DNA from 3 places in the Streptomyces sp. NPDC048696 genome. Region 2 is predicted to be linked to each of the others. Evidence: riboswitches for the same ligand, from Rfam matches in the RefSeq annotation. Region 2 holds a riboswitch; each other region holds the start of a gene.
The links. A riboswitch is a leader RNA that binds a small molecule or an ion and turns the genes downstream of it on or off. The one in region 2 is predicted to bind cobalamin.
Positions count from the first base shown of each region.

Region 1 (6,014 bases), on a different contig from region 2:
CAGGCCCGCCTTCTCCTGGAAGGCGACGACCTCGCGGATCTCGGCCCTGATCCGCTCCTCGTAGCCCTCGGAGTCGATGCGTCCGGCCCGCAGATCGGCGCGCGCGGTGCGGACCTCGGCCGTCTGCGGGAACGAGCCGATGGTGGTCGTGGGCAGCACGGGCAGGCCGAGACGGGCGCGCTGGGCCGAGGTCCGCTGCCCGTACGGCTGGGAGCGGCGGGCGTCCGCCTCGGTCACAGCGGCGCTACGCACGCGTACCGCCGGGTCGCGGGTGAGGGCGGAACCGGCGCGCGAGGCCAGGTCGGCCCGGTTGGCGGCGAGTTCGGCGGCGATGGTGTGGGGGCCGTGGGCGAGCCCCCGGGCGAGCGTGGCGATCTCGGCCGTCTTCTGGCGGGCGAACGCCAGCCAGCGGGCGATCTGCGGGTCGATGTCGCGTTCCGCCGTCGCGTCGAGCGGGACGTGCAGCAGCGAGCAGGAGGCCGCGACGTCGACGCGGTCGGCAAGGCCCAGGAGTGTGCCGAGGGTGGCCAGCGACTTCTCGTAGTCGTTGATCCAGATGTTGCGGCCGTTCACCACGCCCGCGACCAGGCGCTTGCCCGGCAGACCGCCCACGGCCGCGAGGCTGTCGAGGTTGGCGGCGGCCGCTCCCGTGAAGTCCAGGCCGAGGCCGTCCACGGGCGCCTTGGCGAGGACGGGCAGGGCGTCGCCGAGCCGGTCGAAGTAGGACGCGACGAGGAGCTTGGGGCGGTCGGTGAGGCTCCCGAGCACCTCGTACGCGCGCGTGGCGGCTGCCAGTTCGGCGGGTGTGCGGTCCTGGACGAGGGCGGGCTCGTCGAGCTGGACCCACTCGGCGCCCGCCGCCCGCAGATCGGCGAGCACTTCGGCGTAGACGGGCACCAGCCGCTCCAGCAGGGTCAGCGGCTCGAAGTCCGCGGCGACCGAGGGGGCGGGCTTGGCGAGCAGGAGGTAGGTGACCGGCCCGACGAGGACGGGCCGGGCGGCGAGGCCCAGTACGAGCGCCTCGGTGAGCTCGGCGACCTGCTTGGCGGAGTCGGCGCCGAAGACGGTGTCGGGGCCGAGTTCGGGCACCAGGTAGTGGTAGTTCGTGTCGAACCACTTGGTCATCTCCAGCGGTGCCACGTCCTGGGTGCCGCGCGCCATGGCGAAGTAGCCGGCCAGCGCGTCGGCCTCGACGGCGGCGCGGTGGCGGGCGGGGATCGCGCCGACCATCACGCTGGTGTCGAGGACATGGTCGTAGTACGAGAAGTCTCCGCTGGGGACCTCGTGGATGCCGCTGTCGGCGAGCTGGAGCCAGGTGGCGCGGCGCAGCTCGCGAGCCGTGCCGCCCAGCTCCTCGGCGCTGACGCGGCCCTTCCAGTAGCCCTCGACGGCCTTCTTCAGTTCCCGGTGGTGGCCCTGGCGCGGGTAGCCGTACACGGTGGCGCGTGCCGCCGCGGCTGCGGACTCGGTGGTCACGGATCTCTCCTTCGCGAGAATGTCCCGGAACGACCCCGGCACGGGTCGCGGACGCGAAGGGATGACGGACAAGGCGCCACGCGCGCGAAGTGCCGCGCCGATACGCCCGCCGTGCACGCCGACCCGCCCACGAGGTCACCGGGATCTCCGCGCGCAGGTCCGCGCGCGGGCAGCGGGCAGGTCTTCGGACTCGCGGGCGCGCACGCCGGTCTCCCGGCGGACTCCTAGTGGCCGTCGCTTCCCGGACCCGGTCGGGCCCAGTGCGTATGACGGCGGTCGTTCCCGCTCACCGCTGCGGGGCAGTCCCGGATTCCCACCGGGTTCCCTCTTGCGACGCGCCTGCCTGGCGGACAGGGGCGAACCAGCTGCGTGAGCCACCCTACAGAGTGGGTCGGACCACCCGCTCGGGTAATAAAACGGGCCGCCCGCGGCCGATTTCGGCCCCCCTTTGTCGTCTCTCCGACGGCCCGTCCTCGCGCGCGTTGCCGCAGTCGAACACTCATGCTCACACCCTCGGGTCGCGGTTAGTGTGGCCGGTGTAACCACGCACGATCTGCGCGCGTGACATCGACGTAACGGGCATTTCGTACGGTCGGAACACAAGGATCCGGCCGGGACGAGAGGGGACACCCGTTGACCGCACAGGACTCGCGGACCGGCACCGAGCAGGTCCGCACGGTCTGCTCGTACTGCGGTGTGGGCTGCGGGCTGGTCCTCGACATCGGTGCGGGCCCCGACGGACGGCGCACCGTGCTCAAGGCGTCCGGCGACAAGAACCACCCCGCCAATTCCGGCCGACTGTGCACCAAGGGCGCGACCACCGCCGACATGCTGGCCGCGCCCGGGCGGCTCACCACCGCGCTCGTGCGCGGCGAGCGCGGGGACGGGCCCGTTCCCGCCCCGGTGGACGGGGCGATCACCGCCACGGCGCACCGGCTGCGGGCCATCGTCGACGCGCACGGGCCGGACGCCGTCGCGCTGTACGTCTCCGGCCAGCTCAGCCTGGAGGCGCAGTACCTGGCGAACAAGCTGGCCAAGGGATTCATCGGGACCAACCAGATCGAGTCCAACTCCCGGCTGTGCATGGCCAGCGCGGGCAGCGGCTACAAGCTGTCGCTCGGCGCGGACGGCCCGCCCGGCTCGTACGAGGACTTCGACAGGGCGGACGTCTTCCTGGTCATCGGCTCCAACATGGCCGACTGCCACCCGATCCTCTTCCTGCGGATGATGGAACGGGTCAAGGCGGGGGCGAAGCTGATCGTCGTCGACCCCCGGCGGACCGCGACCGCCGCCAAGGCCGACCTGTTCCTCCAGATCGAGCCAGGAGCCGACCTCGCGCTGCTCAACGGGCTGCTGCACCTCCTCCACGAGAACGGGGACACCGACCCCTCCTTCATCGCCGAGCACACCGAGGGCTGGGAGGCGATGGAGGGGTTCCTGGCCGACTACGCCCCCGGCGCGGTCAGCGAGATCACCGGGATCCCCGAGGAAGACATCCGTACGGCGGCGCGCTGGATCGGGGCGGCCGGGGAGTGGATGAGCTGCTGGACGATGGGGCTCAACCAGTCCACGCACGGCACCTGGAACACCAACGCGCTGGTCAATCTGCATCTGGCGACCGGGGCGATCTGCCGCCCGGGCAGCGGGCCGTTCTCGCTCACCGGCCAGCCGAACGCGATGGGCGGCCGCGAGATGGGCTACATGGGCCCCGGGCTGCCCGGACAGCGCTCGGTCCTCGTGGACGCGGACCGGGCGTTCACCGAGGAGCTGTGGGAGCTGCCCGCGGGCACCCTGCGCACCGACGGGGCGGGGCTCGGCACGATCGAGATGTTCCGGCGGATGGCCGAGGGGGACATCAAGGCGTGCTGGATCATCTGCACCAACCCGGTCGCCTCGGTCGCCAACCGCCGTACCGTCATCGAGGGCCTGGAGGCGGCCGAATTCGTCGTCGCCCAGGACGCGTTCGCCGAGACCGAGACCACCGCGTACGCCGATGTGGTGCTGCCCGCCGCGCTGTGGACCGAGGCCGAGGGCGTGCTGGTCAACAGTGAGCGCAACCTGACGCTGGCCCGCCGCGCCGTCGACCCGCCCGGCGAGGCGCTGCCGGACTGGCAGATCATCGCCCGGGTGGCCCGCGCGATGGGGTACGAGGAGGCGTTCGCCTACGCCGACGCCGAGGAGATCTTCGAGGAGATCAAGCGCGCCCACAACCCCGTGACCGGCTACGACCTGCGCGGGATCAGCTACGAGCGGCTGCGGTCCACACCCGTCCAATGGCCTGCCGCGAACGCCGGGGAACCGGACCGCAATCCCATCCGTTATGTGGACGGGAAGGGCGGCGGCCCGGAGTTTCCGACCGCGAGCGGGCGGGCGGTGTTCCACGCACGGCCGCACGTCCCGGCCGCCGAAATGCCGGACGACGCCTTTCCGTTCGTACTCAACACCGGGCGCCTGCCGCACCAGTGGCACACGCTCACCAAGACCGGAAAGGTGAACAAGCTCAACAGGCTCAACCCGGCGCCGTTCGTCGAGATGCATCCGCAGGATGCCGAGGCGCTGGGCATCGCCGACGGAGACTCGGTGGAGGTCGCCTCGCGGCGCGGGCGGGCCGTGCTGCCCGCGGTGCTGACCGACCGGGTGCGGCCGGGGTGCTGCTTCGCGCCGTTCCACTGGAGCGACCTGTTCGGTGAGTATCTGAGCGTCAACGCGGTGACCAGTGACGCGGTCGACCCGGTCTCGCTCCAGCCCGGGTTCAAGATGTGCGCCGTGTCGCTGGTCAAGGTGGCGACGCCGACGGGACCCGTGGCGACGGCGACGGGTGCGGGCGCAGGTGCGAACACCGGCACGGCCGCCGGCGCGAACATCGGTGCGGCCACCGGTGCGGGCGCAGGCACAGACGCAGGCACAGGCACGAGTGCGGGCATGGGCACGAGTGCGGACACGACAGGTGCGTCGGCACACCCGACTCCCCACACATTGGAGGCAATTGACACGAATCCGCCGAGCGGAGCAGGCAGCCCCGCTGCCGTGTTCGGGCTCGACGTCCAACCGCCGGTCCTCGCCGAGCACGAACGCCGATACCTGGCCGGATTTCTCGCCGGGCTGGAATCGGGGGCGCCCGGGGTTCCCGTACTGCCACCGGGAGCGCCGTTCTCCGAGGAGCACGCGCTGTGGGTGAACGGCGTGCTGGCCGGGATGTACTCGCGGGCTTCACGAACCGCCGTGGAGCCGCAGGAGGTGCCCGCCGAGCCCTCGGGCCGTGACGTGGTCGTCCTGTGGGCCTCGCAGACCGGCAACGCCGAGCAGGTCGCGGCCGTCACCGCCGAACGGCTCACCGCCGCCGGGCACCGGACCGCGCTGCTCGCCATGGACGACACCGCCCCGGGCGCGCTGTCCCCGGACGCCGATCTGCTGCTGGTCACCAGCACCACCGGTGACGGCGACGCGCCCGACAACGGCACCGGGTTCTGGGAGGCCCTGGCCGGGGCGGGCGCCCCGCGCCTGGACGGGCGGCGCTATGCCGTGCTGGCCTTCGGCGACTCGTCGTACGACGAGTTCTGCGGGCACGGGCGGCGGCTCGACCGGCGGCTGGACGAGTTGGGCGCGGTGCGGCTGCTCGCGCGCACGGACTGCGAACCGGACTTCGAGGAGCGGGCGCGGGGGTGGCTGGACGAGGTGCTGACGGTGCTCGACGCACCCGCGCCCGGGTCCGGCTCCGCGCCCGGGTCCGGGACGCCCGGCGCACCGGGGGCACCGGGGATGCCTGGCGCGTCCAGCCCGTCCAACTCGTCCGGCGCGCCCGGGATGACGGGCACGGCCGGCACGGCGGGCACGGCGGGCGCCGATGCTGGGCCGCATGCGGCGTCCGTCGCGCGTCCGGCCGGGGCCTCGCTCTCCCTGTCGAGTTCGCGGGCCGCCGCCGTCAGTGCCAAGCTCACCGGGAACTCGCTGCTGAGTCTGCCGGGCGCGGGCAAGGAGGTGCGTCGGTTCACGTTCGACACCCGTGAGAGCGACACTCCGCTCACGTACGCCGCCGGGGACGCGCTCGGCGTGCACCCCGTCAACTCCCCCGCGCTCGTGGCTGAATGGCTCGCGGTGACGGGGATCGACGCCGGGGCGCCGGTCGAGATCAGTGGGCTCGGCGGGGGCGGTGGGGCGGGCGAGGGCGGCCCGGTCGCGTTCGGTACCGCGCTGCGCGAGCATCTGGACATCACCACGGTCAGCCACGACCTGCTGAAGTTCCTCGCCGAGCGCACGCACGACCGTGACCTGCGGCAGTTGCTGCGGCCCGACAACAAGTGGCAGCTGACGCGCTGGTCGTGGGGGCGGCAGGCCATCGACGCGATCGCCGAGTACGGGGTGCGGGCGAGTGCGCAGGAGTGGGCGGGTGTGCTCAAACGCCTGCGCCCCAGGCTGTATTCGATATCGTCCAGCCCGCTGGCCGACCCGTACGAGGTGTCGTTGACGGTGTCGGTCGTCCGGTACGAGAACCGGCTCGGGCGCCCGCGCCAGGGGGTGTGCTCGGCCCTGCTCGCGGA
Region 1 covers NZ_JBICVJ010000017.1:83,345-89,358, reverse strand. Annotated here, with positions in the region: gene metE (5-methyltetrahydropteroyltriglutamate--homocysteine S-methyltransferase) at 1-1,476, opposite strand, end outside; cobalamin riboswitch at 1,655-1,806, opposite strand; gene ACGFRG_RS29970 (molybdopterin-dependent oxidoreductase) at 2,110-6,014, shown strand, end outside.
Region 1: linked by a shared signal. The riboswitch ahead of metE (5-methyltetrahydropteroyltriglutamate--homocysteine S-methyltransferase) and the one ahead of ACGFRG_RS11620 (cobalamin biosynthesis protein) in region 2 are both predicted to bind cobalamin.

Region 2 (6,014 bases):
TGTCGCCGACCACGACCACCGGGAGCCTCGCGGCGCGCGCGATGCCCATGTTGACGATGTCGGTACGCCGCAGGTTGATCTCGGCCGGACTGCCCGCCCCCTCGCAGATCACGGCGTCATATGTGCCCCGCAGCCGCTCCAGACAGTCCACGACGGTCCCGAGAAGCGCTTCCTGGCGCCCGCCGTGGTAGCCGCTGGCGCTCAGTTCGCCCACCGGCTTGCCCATCAGTACGACCTGGCTCGACCGGTCGCTCCCCGGCTTGAGCAGCACGGGGTTCATCAGCGCCGACGGCTCCACGCGCGCGGCCTGGGCCTGCATGGCCTGGGCGCGCCCGATCTCGGCGCCCTCGCGCGTGACGAAGGAGTTGAGGGACATGTTCTGTCCCTTGAAGGGCGCCACTTTGACGCCCTGGCGCACCAGCCACCGGCAGATCCCGGCGGTGACGACGCTCTTCCCGGCGTCGGACGTGGTGCCCGCGACCAGCAGTCCGCCCCTCATGTACGTACCTTCCTCACCGCGATCGCCACTCCCAGCGCCAGCCAGCCCACCCGCCGCGACAGCCTCACCGCCCGCTCGATGTCCGGAACTTCCACGGCCCGCCCGCCGTTGTTGAGCACGGGACGGTGCTCGACCCTGCCGCCGTAGGAGAGGGTGCCGCCGAGGCGTACGCCGAGGGCGCCCGCGAACGACGCCTCGACGGGGCCGGCGTTGGGGCTCGGGTGCTTGCGGGCGTCGGCCCGCCACGCGCGCGCGGCGGCGCGCGGCGCGCCCCCGGCGGCCACGGCGAGCGCGGCGGTGAGCCGGGCGCCGGGCCAGCCCGCCACGTCGTCCAGGCGTGCCGAGGCCCACCCGTAGCGCAGATGGCGCGGCGAACGGTGACCGACCATCGCGTCCAGGGTGTTGACCGCCCGGAACGCCACCAGGCCGGGCACCCCCGCGAGCGCGCCCCACACCAGCGCGCCGACCACGGCGTCGGAGGTGTTCTCGGCGACGGACTCGACGACCGCGCGCGCGATGCCCGGCGCGTCCAGGGACTGCGGGTCGCGCCCGCACAGATGCGGCAGCCGCGCGCGGGCGGCCTCGGTGTCCCCGGCTTCGAGCGCCGCGCCGATCGCGCGCGCCTCCCGGCCCAGCGAAGTGCCGCCCACGACGGCCCAGGTGGCGGCGGCGGTCAGCGCGACGGACGCGGCGGGACGGCCGCGCGTCGCGCGCGTGGCGAGCAGCGCGGCGCTCGCGGCGCCGCCGGCGCACACGGCGGTGTGCAGTGCGCCCCAGCCCCGGTGGTCGCGCCACAGCGCGCGCTCGACGGCGGCCGCGGCGCGGCCGAACGCGGCGACCGGGTGCCCCCGGCGCGGATCGCCCAGGAGCAGGTCGCCGAGGAGCCCGGCGGTGGCGCCGTACGCGAAAGTGCGATCGGCACGCATGGGGTCAGTCCGCCGCGATGCCGCGGAGAGCTCCGGTACTTCTGGGGGGTGCCGGCAACAGGCAGGCGCGCATGGCGGTATGTCCTCACTCAGGGTGTCCGCGCCCTGGTACGACGTCGACCGGCGGTGAGAGTTCCTGGCTCACGGGGTTCATTCCCCGATGACAGTGGCGGGACCGCGCCGGATTCGCACCGGCTTCCTCTTCTGCCGCCGTAAATGGCTCGGGCAGTCCACCACGCCCGGCAACGCCCGTCAACTCGCTGCTGACCTGCGACGGGAGAGTGTGCCGAGGCACACAGCGAACCGCCCTCCGCAGGGAGCGGAGGGCGGTTCGGGAGACGCGTGGGACGTCGCCGCTACTTGGCGACGATCAGGTTGATGCCGTACGCGACGGCCGCCGCGCAGAGCGCGAAGCAGGCGTAGGCGGTGGTGCGGGCCAGGGCGACGTTGCCCTTGCCGGACGCGGCCGACTGCTGCTTGCTGAGGCCGACGATCCCGACGGTGAACAGGCCCACCAGGCCGACGGTGACGATGAGGCTGACACCGAAGACGGTGCCGAGAGCTGCCCAGTCGATGTGCATGACGATTCCTTAGAGGGTGCGCGGCCGGGTCAGACGGCGGCCGGGCGGGCCGGGTCGGCGGGGGCCACTGGGGCCGGGGCCGGGATGGTGGCCGTCAGATCGGCGGCCACGGCGGCGACGGTCGGGGGCGGGGTGACCGCGGCGATCGCGGTGGTGACGACACCCGCGGGCTCGGCCGGGGCCTCGGTCACGGCGTCGGCCGGGGTGTTGGTGACGTCGGCGTGCGAGACCGGCTCGCGGCGCGACAGCTTCCAGATGAAGCCGGAGCCACCGACCAGCAGGATCGCCACCAGGACGATGCCCCAGGTGCCCTGGCCGGTCAGGAACTCGGCGCCGGCGCCGACCAGACCCGCGGCCGGCAGGGTCAGGCCCCACGCGACGAACATCCGGGTCGCGGTGGACCAGCGGACCACACCGCCCTTGCGGCCGAGGCCGGCGCCCATCACGGAGCCGGAGCAGACCTGGGTGGTGGAGAGCGAGAAGCCGAGGTGCGAGGAGGCCAGGATGACGGTCGCGGCACCGGACTGGGCGGCGAAGCCCTGCGGCGGCGCGAGCTCGGTCAGGCCCTTGCCCATGGTGCGGATGATGCGCCAGCCGCCGAGGTAGGTGCCCATGGCGATGGCCATGCCGGCCGAGACGATGACCCACATCGGGGGGTTGGCGCCCGGGTGCAGCACACCGCCGGTGACCAGGGCGAGCGTGATGATGCCCATGGTCTTCTGCGCGTCGTTGGTGCCGTGGGCGAGCGAGACGAGACCGGCGGAGGCGATCTGGCCCGCCCGGTAGCCCTTGGCGGTGGCCTTCTCGGCAGCCGGGTCGACGTTTCGGTTGATCCGGTACGTCAGCCGCGTGGCCAGCATCGAGGCGACGCCCGCGACGATCGGCGCGGCGACGGCGGGCAGCAGCACCTTGGTGACGACGGTGGAGCCGTTGACCGAGGACCAGCCGGCCGACATCACGGCCGCGCCGATCAGACCGCCGAACAGGGCGTGCGAGGAGCTGGACGGCAGGCCGAGCAGCCAGGTCACCAGGTTCCAGAGGATGGCGCCGACGAGCGCCGCGAAGATCACCTCGGTCCTGATGCCCTTTTCGTTGATGATCCCGCCGGAGATCGTCTTGGCGACCTCCACCGACAGGAACGCGCCGACCAGATTGAGCGCCGCGGACATGGCCACGGCGGCTTTGGGCTTCAGGGCGCCGGTCGAGATGGTCGTGGCCATCGCGTTGGCGGTGTCATGGAAACCGTTCGTGAAATCGAACACTAGAGCTGTCACGACCACAATGGCGAGCAGCAGCGTGATGTGTTCCATTTACCCAGGCAATCGTTCGACGTCAGTGGCTGGACGAACGTAAGTAACCTGGATGAACGGAAGGTGAACTGGACCGGGCTTCATGGTGTCTCTGACCGGTTTTTGCTGGGGTCAGGCTCTGACAAACCCCGTGAACAGGCCAAACAGCCCATAGAAGAGATTCTGCTCACTCCCCGGCACGGCGTCCGGGAGCTGCGAGGATCGCGTCCATGGGAGAGACGGACCACCACGAACCGACCGCCGCCGCCTGGGCCGAGCTGACCGCGGCCGCGTGCCGGACCGCGGCGGAAGGCCTGGTCGTGGGCACCTCGGGCAATGTCTCCGTACGGGTCGGGGACCTGGTCCTCGTCACCCCCACCGGGGTCCCCTTCGACCGGCTCGGCCCGGACGACACCGTCGCCGTCGACCTCTCGGGCCGCCAGGTCATCGGCACGCTGCGGCCGACCAGCGAGCTGCCCATGCACCTCGCCGTCTACCGCGACACCGACGCCCGGGCCGTGGTGCACACCCACGCCGTGCACGCCACCGCCGTCTCCACGCTGGTCACCGAGCTCCCGCCGGTCCACTACATGACCGCCACGCTGGGCGGCCCGGTCCGGGTCGCGCCCTACGCGCTGTACGGAACCGAGGAACTGGCCGAGAACATGCTCCGCGCCCTTCAGGGCCGCACCGGATGCCTCCTCCAGAACCACGGAACCGTCACCTGTGGAACGACCCTTTCCCAGGCGTACGACCGGACCGCCCAGCTGGAGTGGATGTGCCGGCTCTGGCTCGCCGCGTCCTCCGTGCCCGGCCGCACCCCGTCCCTGCTCTCCGACGCCGACCTGGAGCGGGCCGCCGAGCAGTTCCGGGGGTACGGGCAGCGGTGACGGGTGGCGGGTCGCATGTGGCGGACGGGTCGCGTGTGACGGGCGGGGACGGGGGCGTGCCCCGGTAGGCCCTCGCCCACTGGCCGTACCGCCGGGGGCTGCCGACACTGGAGCGGTGCGCCCGGCTACAGCGACGGCAGCGGCCGTCACCACACTCATCGGCGTCGGCGCGGCCGCGGTGGCCGCCGGACGGTACGCGAGCGACGCGGCTCTCAAGGCGCCGCCCGGCCGCCCGCTGCCCACCGATCCCGAGCTCACCGTGCACTCCACGGCCCCCGGGCGGATCGCCCTGACCCGCTGCCTCGCGGCGCTGCGCCCCGGTGTGTACGGCATCGAGGGGTCCGGCATCCACGCGGTGGTCGGCGAGGTCGTCGATCACGCGCGGCATCCCGCGGACACCGTGGTGCGCCGCCTGGAGCGGGTCACCCGGGGCAGCCCGGAGCCGGGGGACCGGGTGCGGATGACCCCGCAGATCCACCGGGGCACCCCGGCCGAGGCGCTCGGGCTCGATCACCAGGACGTCGAGATCCCCTCCGAACTCGGTGTGCTGCCCGCCTGGCTCGTCGAAGGCGCCCGGAACACCTGGGTGATCGCCGTGCACGGCCTGGGCACCACCCGCGAGCACACGCTGAACACCATGGCGTTCCTGCACCGCCACAAGCTCCCGGTGCTCGCCCTCGCCTACCGGGGCGACGAGGGCGCCCCCCGGTCCCCGGACGGCCTCGCCCACCTCGGCGACTCGGAGTGGCGCGACCTGGACGCCGCGATCCGGTACGCCGTACGCAGCGGGGCCGAGCGCGTCATCCTGCACGGCTGGTCCACCGGCGCCACCATGGCGCTGCGTGCCGCCACCGACTCCGCGCTGCGCGACCGCGTCCGGGGCGTCGTGCTCGACTCGCCTGTCCTCGACTGGGAGGGCACCGTGCGCGCCCTCGCCGTCGCCAACGGCGCCCCGAGCGCCCTGCTCCCGCTCGCGGTCCGGGCCGCCCAGGGCCGCACCGGCCCGCACGGCGACCATCTGCGCGAAGCGGCCGACCCGCGTGTCCTGCGCGTCCCGGCGCTGGTCTTCCACGGCCCCGACGACACCCTGGCGTCCTGGCAGCGAACCCGCGAACTGGCCGCCCGCCGACCGGAACTGGTGACCCTGCACACGGTCCAGCACGCCCCGCACGCCGCGATGTGGAACGCCGACCCGGCGCGCTACGAGGAGGCGCTGCGACGCTTCCTGACGCCGCTGATGTGACGGACGGGGCCGAAGCCCCCGAAGTGCTGCCCCGGAACCAAGACATCCCATTCCGTTTGGGCTTTCGGGCTGTCAGCGGGCTGTGCTTACCCGGGGACAACCCCCGGACCCCCGGCCCCGGGGAAATCCGGGCATGCGTCATTCCGTTTGGGCTTTCGGGCTGTCAGCGGGAAGACTGCACCTGTGACGTCCCGGAAGCCTGAAGAGAAGTTGCCGCGCGACTCCAGACTGCGGCTTGTCCGCGCCCCGCACGCGAAGGAAGCACGTCCCCTCGCCACCGCCCGCCGCGCCGTGACGGACCGGCGCGCCCGCCCGGGCTCCCGGCCGCCGGAGGGCACCCCGGCCGCCGCCGAACTGGCCCGCCAGGCCAGAGTGGTCCTCGCCGACGCCGTACGGGTCGCCCGCTGGGCCGACGCCGAGCGCGCCCGGGGCAACCCCCCGCGCCCCGCGCCGACGGGCGCCCTGACCGGCCCGGCCGCCGAACAGGCCGCCGCCGCACTGCGGTTGACGCCCGCCCAGGTGCGCGCCGACTGGGACCGGGCCCGGCTCGCCGGACTCGTCGAGCTGCACGGCGGCACCGCACGCC
Region 2 covers NZ_JBICVJ010000004.1:554,135-560,148, forward strand. Annotated here, with positions in the region: gene ACGFRG_RS11615 (cobyric acid synthase) at 1-499, opposite strand, end outside; gene ACGFRG_RS11620 (cobalamin biosynthesis protein) at 496-1,425, opposite strand; cobalamin riboswitch at 1,533-1,675, opposite strand; gene ACGFRG_RS11625 (hypothetical protein) at 1,782-2,006, opposite strand; gene ACGFRG_RS11630 (anion permease) at 2,036-3,316, opposite strand; gene ACGFRG_RS11635 (class II aldolase/adducin family protein) at 3,526-4,185, shown strand; gene ACGFRG_RS11640 (serine aminopeptidase domain-containing protein) at 4,301-5,428, shown strand; gene ACGFRG_RS11645 (hypothetical protein) at 5,612-6,014, shown strand, end outside.

Region 3 (6,014 bases), on a different contig from region 2:
TCACGCCGATGATCGGCGCGCTGGCGGCCGGGAACGCGGTGGTCGCCAAGCCCAGCGAGCTGGCACCGGCCACCTCCGCCGTCCTTGCGCGGCTGCTGCCGCAGTACCTCGACGCGGACGCGGTGGCCGTCGTGGAAGGCGGGATTCCGGAGACCACGGCGCTGCTGGCCGAGCGGTTCGACCACATCTTCTACACCGGCAACGGCGCCGTCGGCCGCATCGTGATGACGGCCGCCGTCCAGCACCTCACCCCCGTCACCCTCGAACTGGGCGGCAAGTCACCGGTGTTCGTCGACCGGGACGCCGACATCGAAACCGTCGCCGCCCGGCTCGCGGCCGGCAAGTTCCTCAACGCCGGTCAGACCTGCGTCGCGCCCGACTATGTCCTCACCGACCCCGAGACGGCCCGCGCCCTGGAGCCCGCCCTGGTCACCGCCATCGAGGCGCTGTACGGGGCCGACCCGCAGGCGTCCGCCGAGTACGGCCGGATCGTCAACGAACGCCACTTCGACCGGCTGAGCTCGCTGCTCGACTCCGGCCGGACGGTCGTCGGCGGCGAGGGCGACCGCGCCACCAAGTACCTGGCTCCGACCGTCCTGGCCGACGTCGACCCGAAGTCGCCGGTGATGCAGGAGGAGATCTTCGGCCCGGTCCTGCCGATCGTCACCGTCGCGGACCTGGACGAGGCCATCGAGTTCATCAACGACCGCGACAAGCCGCTGGCTCTGTACGCCTTCACCGAGTCGGACACCACCAAGGACCGCCTCGCCGCCGAAACCTCCTCCGGAGGCCTCGGCATCGGTCTGCCGCTGGCCCATCTCACCGTCTCCGACCTGCCGTTCGGCGGCGTCGGCGAGAGCGGCATGGGCAACTACCACGGCCGCTACTCGATCGAGACCTTCAGCCACCGCAAGGCGATCCTGGAGAAGCCGCTGAGCTGATCCGGCCAGGGCCTGTCCGGTGGATCTGCCGGTGCGTGCGTCGCAGGGCGACGGGACCCCATTTCCTTGGGACCGGACCGACGTACGTATGTGCGCGCGTACCCGTGAACTCCACCCGACCGATTCGGGCACAGGATGTCGGGTCGGGCACAGTGGGTCCTTCCTAACGTGGTGATCACAAGGAAGGAGGCCGGGGTGCTGGAACGGCTCAATCAGGCCATGGACCACATCGAGGCCCATCTCGACCGGTCGATCGAGGCGGCCGAGCTGGCGCGGATCGCGGCGACGTCGGAGTACCACTTCCGGCGTATGTTCTCGGCGCTCGCCGGGATGCCGCTCTCGGAGTACATCAGGCGTCGGCGGATGACCGTCGCGGGTGCCGAAGTGCTCTCCGACGAGCGGACGTTGCTGGAAGTGGCGGTCCGTTACGGATACGGCTCGGGCGAGGCGTTCGCCCGGGCGTTCCGGGCCGTGCACGGTGTCGGGCCCGGCGAGGCCCGCCGCACCGGTGCGGCTCTGCACTCCCAGCCCCGGATGTCCTTCCGTCTCATCGTCGAAGGGAGCAGCAGTATGCGATACCGAGTGGTGGAGAAGGACGAGTTCCGGGTGGTCGGCAAGAAGGCCCGGGTCCCGCTGGTGCACGAGGGCGTGAACCCGGCGATCGCCGGGTTCATCCAGGACCTCGGGCAGGAGACCGTGCAGCGGATCAGCGGTCTGTCCGACCAGGAACCCGAGGGGATCGTCTCGGTCACCGACGACATCGACCCGAGCCGCGCGGAGGGTACCGAACTCGACTACTACCACGCGGTGGTGACCGGGCTCACCCCGCCCGAGGACCTGGACGCGCTCACCGTCCCGGCCGGTACGTGGGCCGTCTTCGAGAGCTCCGGACCGTTCCCGCAGGCGCTCCAGAACATGTGGCGGGACGTGTTCACGGAGTGGTTCCCCTCCAACCCGTACCGGAGCAGGCCGGGGCCGGAGATACTGCGCGTGCGGTACCCGCAGGAGCGGGCGGGACACGCCGACGCGGCACTGTGGATCCCGGTGGAGCGGGACGCCACCTGACCTCCCGGACATGCAGAAGTCCGCGGTTCCCCGCGCCCCTTGAGGGGCGCGGGGAACCGCGCGACCAGCCACCTACCGTTCGCCGACTGGGCGAAGTCCGACGTCGTCGCCTTCAGATGACGTCCGCGGCGGGTGCGGTCCCGTCGTGCGCCCCGTCGTGCGCGGCTCCCTCGGGTGCCGCACCCGCCCGGCCCTGGCCGGGCACGGCACCCCCCGGGGCGACCCGCACCGCCCAGCGCTGCTCGACCCTGGCCAGCCGCCAGTACGCCAGGGCCGCGGCCCACACGGCGACGAAGAGGCCGACGATGATGAACCCGACGTTGTCCAGGTTGAGTCCGGAGACCCAGCCGGTGAGCCCGTCACTCAGGTCGAGTTTGTCGTGCAGCACGCCCACCAGCTCGATCGTGCCGATCAGGAAGGCCACCGCGATCGAGAGCCCGGTGATGGTGAGGTTGTAGAACACCTTGCGGACCGGGTTGGAGAAGGCCCACTGGTAGGCGAAGTTCATGAACGTACCGTCGATGGTGTCGAACAGGCTCATGCCCGCCGCGAACAGCAGGGGCAGGCACAGGACCGCGTACCAGGGCAGTCCGGCCGCCGCGCCGGAGCCCGCCATGACCATCAGGGTGACCTCGGTCGCGGTGTCGAAGCCGAGCCCGAAGAGGAAGCCCAGCGGGTACATCTGGCCGGGGCGGGTGATCGACTTGGTGAAGCGTCCCAGGACGCGGTTCATGAACCCGCGTGAGTCCAGGTGCTGTTCGAGCTCCACCTCGTCGTACGTGCCCGCGCGCATCGCCCGGAAGACCCGCAGGATGCCGACGAGAGCGACGAGGTTGAGCGCCGCGATGAGGTAGAGGAACGAGCCGGAGACGGTGGTTCCCACCACGCCCAGCGTCTGGTGGGTGCGCGAGTCGTCGTTCATCAGGGTGCCCGCCAGCTGGGCGCCTCCGGCGACCAGCGCGGCCATCACGACCACCACGCTGGAGTGCCCGAGGGCGAACCAGAAGCCCACCGACACCGGCCGCTTGCCGTCGGCCATCAGTTTGCGGGTGGTGTTGTCGATCGCCGCGATGTGATCGGCGTCGAAGGCATGGCGCATGCCGAGGGTGTAGGCGGTGATGCCGAGGCCGAGGCCGAACGTCTTCGAGCCGACCTCGTAGTGGCGCGGCACCACCAGCAGGAAGAGGATCCCGAACGCGACGATGTGCAGGGCGGCTATCACCGCCAGCAGCCAGGCAGTTCGGACGGTGTCCTCACGCCGCCAGTGAAACGGAGTGGGCAGGGTCATTCGTTCACGCTCCAGCACCTCGTGGATCATTTCGCGAGATGCCGTGGCCGGTCTCCTGGCTTACGGGGTGTCGCACCGCCCCAGCCTTCCCGGTGTCCTCGCGGGCACCAGTGGCACAACGGGGCGGGCTACCCGAAGCCGTTCATGGCCTGAACGACGTGGGACCCGATCACAGTGGCGAGGGCCGCTCCGGTCTTGCACCGGTCTTCCCGAACACCACGGCCCGCCAACCGTAGGTGGGGTCCGCCTGACCTGCAAGTCCCGGTAAGTGGAGGCAGTTGCTCCGGAACAGCCGGCGAGGTCGGGCCGCCGAGGGTGCCGCCATCGAAGACGGACGGACCGGCTCCGCGCCACACACTGTTCGTGCTGCGTACGGCGTTCGTGGCCACGTACAACGTGCCGTCGAGCGGATACCCTGGAGCGCGAGAGAGAGGAGGCCGGATGCCGGCCGAAACCCAGCCGACGCGGAGCATCCCCTCGGTGTGGACCCGCCCCCAGCGCCGCAAGCGTGAACAGCCGTCGCTGAGCCGGGACCACATCGTCTCGGCCGCCCTCGAACTGCTCGACGCGGAGGGCATCGACGCGCTCAGCATGCGCAAACTCGGCAGCCGCCTCAACGCCGGCGCCACCTCGCTCTACACCCATGTGGCGAACAAGGACGAGCTCATCGAGCTCGTCGTCGACGAGATCTACGGCGAGATCGAGGTCCCGGACACCACGGACACGCCCGACGAGTGGCGCGCGGCCGCCACCCACTGCGCCCAGAGCCTGCGCTCCGCCTTCCACCGCCACCCGTGGATCGTGTCGGTGCTCGGCGAGGCGGGGGTGGCCGCGCTCGGGCCCAACATGATGCGGATGTCCGAGGGCCTGCTCGGCGTGTTCGAGCGGGCCGGGTTCACCCTGGAGGCGGCCGACCGAGCCGTCAACGCCGTCGCCGCGTATGCCATCGGAGTGTCGACGACCGAGGCCGCCTGGCTCACCACGCTCGCCCGCAGCGGTATGAGCGAGCAGGAGTGGGTGACCGGCCTGTGGCCCGCCGCCGAACGGGCCGTGGAGCCCTACCCCAGGCTGCGCAGGCTCTACGCCCTTCAGCGCGAGCAGCAGGTGGACAGCGCCCGCGACGACGGCTTCACCGACGGCCTCGACTGCGTACTCGACGGACTCGAAGCCCGGCTCGCGCGCACGCGCGGCGCCACCGGCTGACGTACGGGCCCGGCCGCGTCGAGGCGCCTCGGACAGCGCCTCGACGTGCCGGTCCGCCCGGCCCTGGTTACGCTGCGCACAGCGCGACGGGCACGGGAAGGGGCCGACCGCATGGACGACCGGCAGCGGCCCGGCGGACGGGCCTGACCCATGGGCGACTGGTACCGGCGCGAGATCCTGGACCCGGGCAAACAGCCGCTGCTGTTCCTGCTGCTCGGCTTCCTGGGGGCGTTCTTCTTCATCCGGTTCAGCGTGCGGATGATCCGCGCCGAGGTCTCCTGGTGGCCCAGGAACGTCACGCCCGGCGGGCTCCACATCCACCATGTGGTCTTCGGCGTCGTCTTCATGATCATCGGCGGTCTCGGCCTCGCCTCGCCGATCGGCGGCGAGCGCCCGTGGGCCGAGATCGAGGCCGCACTCTTCGGCATCGGCACGGCGCTCGTACTCGACGAGTTCGCCCTGATCCTGCATCTGCGGGACGTCTACTGGTCCGAGGAGGGGCGGCTCTCCGTCGACACCGTGGTGCTCGGCGCGGCGGTCTGCGGACTGCTGTTGCTGGGAGCCGCGCCGTTCGGCGTCAACGACGCCTCGGTGAACGGCGCTCCCGTATCCGGCTGGACGTACGCGGTCGTGGTCGGCGTCAACTCGGCCTTCGCGCTGGTCGCGCTGAGCAAGGGCAAGGCCTTCACCGGCCTGCTCGGCGTCCTCGTCCCGCTGTTCGCCGTGGTCGGCGCCCTGCGCCTGGCCCGCCCCGGCTCGCCCTGGGCCCGGGCCCACTACCCGCCCGGCAGCCGCAAGGCCGAACGGGCGCGGGTCCGGGAGGAGCGCGAGGGCTGGCGCCGCCGTCTGCGCGTCAGGGTCTACGACGCGATCGCCGGCCGCCCCTCACTCCCCTGACCGGACCCGCCCCCACCCCGAGACGGATCAGCCGCGTGCGGACCTGGCGCTGCGGATGGCGAAGGCTGCCGCGGCCACGCCGAGCACTCCGACGACCAGGCCCGCGATGCCGATTCCCCGGGCCGTGGAGTCGCTGGCGGACGCACTGGCGGCCGCCCGGGGGGCGGTCGAGGCGGACGGCTGGGTGCCCGGCTTGGACGGCTGGGGCGACGGCTGCGTGAGGTTGAGCACCGGCGCCGGGTTCGCGGGCTCGTCCTGGCCCGGGTGGCTCGCGTCGATCCAGCGGACCACCTTGCCGTCGGAGTACGTCTGGAGCGTCTTGAAGGTCAGCTGGTCGGCGCTGTCGGGCAGTTGGCCGTACGCGACATGGAAGTCCTGGTACTGGCCGGGCTTGATGGTGCCGCCGGTCCAGGTGATCTCCGAGACCGCCTCGCTGATCGTGCCGTCGTCGGTCTTGACCGGGGTCTTGAGCTTGGTGGTGGTCACCTGCGCGGTCCAGCCGCCCTCGGGGGTCACCAGCATGGAGAGCACCGGGTGGTCGGTGGGCACGACCACCTGGATCTTGGTCGTGTCCGCGCCGCTCTCCTCGTTGGGCACCCGGAAGGTCAGGACGCCGTCCG
Region 3 covers NZ_JBICVJ010000008.1:17,829-23,842, reverse strand. Annotated here, with positions in the region: gene ACGFRG_RS18215 (aldehyde dehydrogenase family protein) at 1-941, shown strand, start outside; gene ACGFRG_RS18210 (AraC family transcriptional regulator) at 1,137-2,006, shown strand; gene ACGFRG_RS18205 (HoxN/HupN/NixA family nickel/cobalt transporter) at 2,119-3,324, opposite strand; cobalamin riboswitch at 3,322-3,530, opposite strand; gene ACGFRG_RS18200 (TetR/AcrR family transcriptional regulator) at 3,736-4,497, shown strand; gene ACGFRG_RS18195 (hypothetical protein) at 4,648-5,394, shown strand; gene ACGFRG_RS18190 (YcnI family protein) at 5,422-6,014, opposite strand, start outside.
Region 3: linked by a shared signal. The riboswitch ahead of ACGFRG_RS18205 (HoxN/HupN/NixA family nickel/cobalt transporter) and the one ahead of ACGFRG_RS11620 (cobalamin biosynthesis protein) in region 2 are both predicted to bind cobalamin.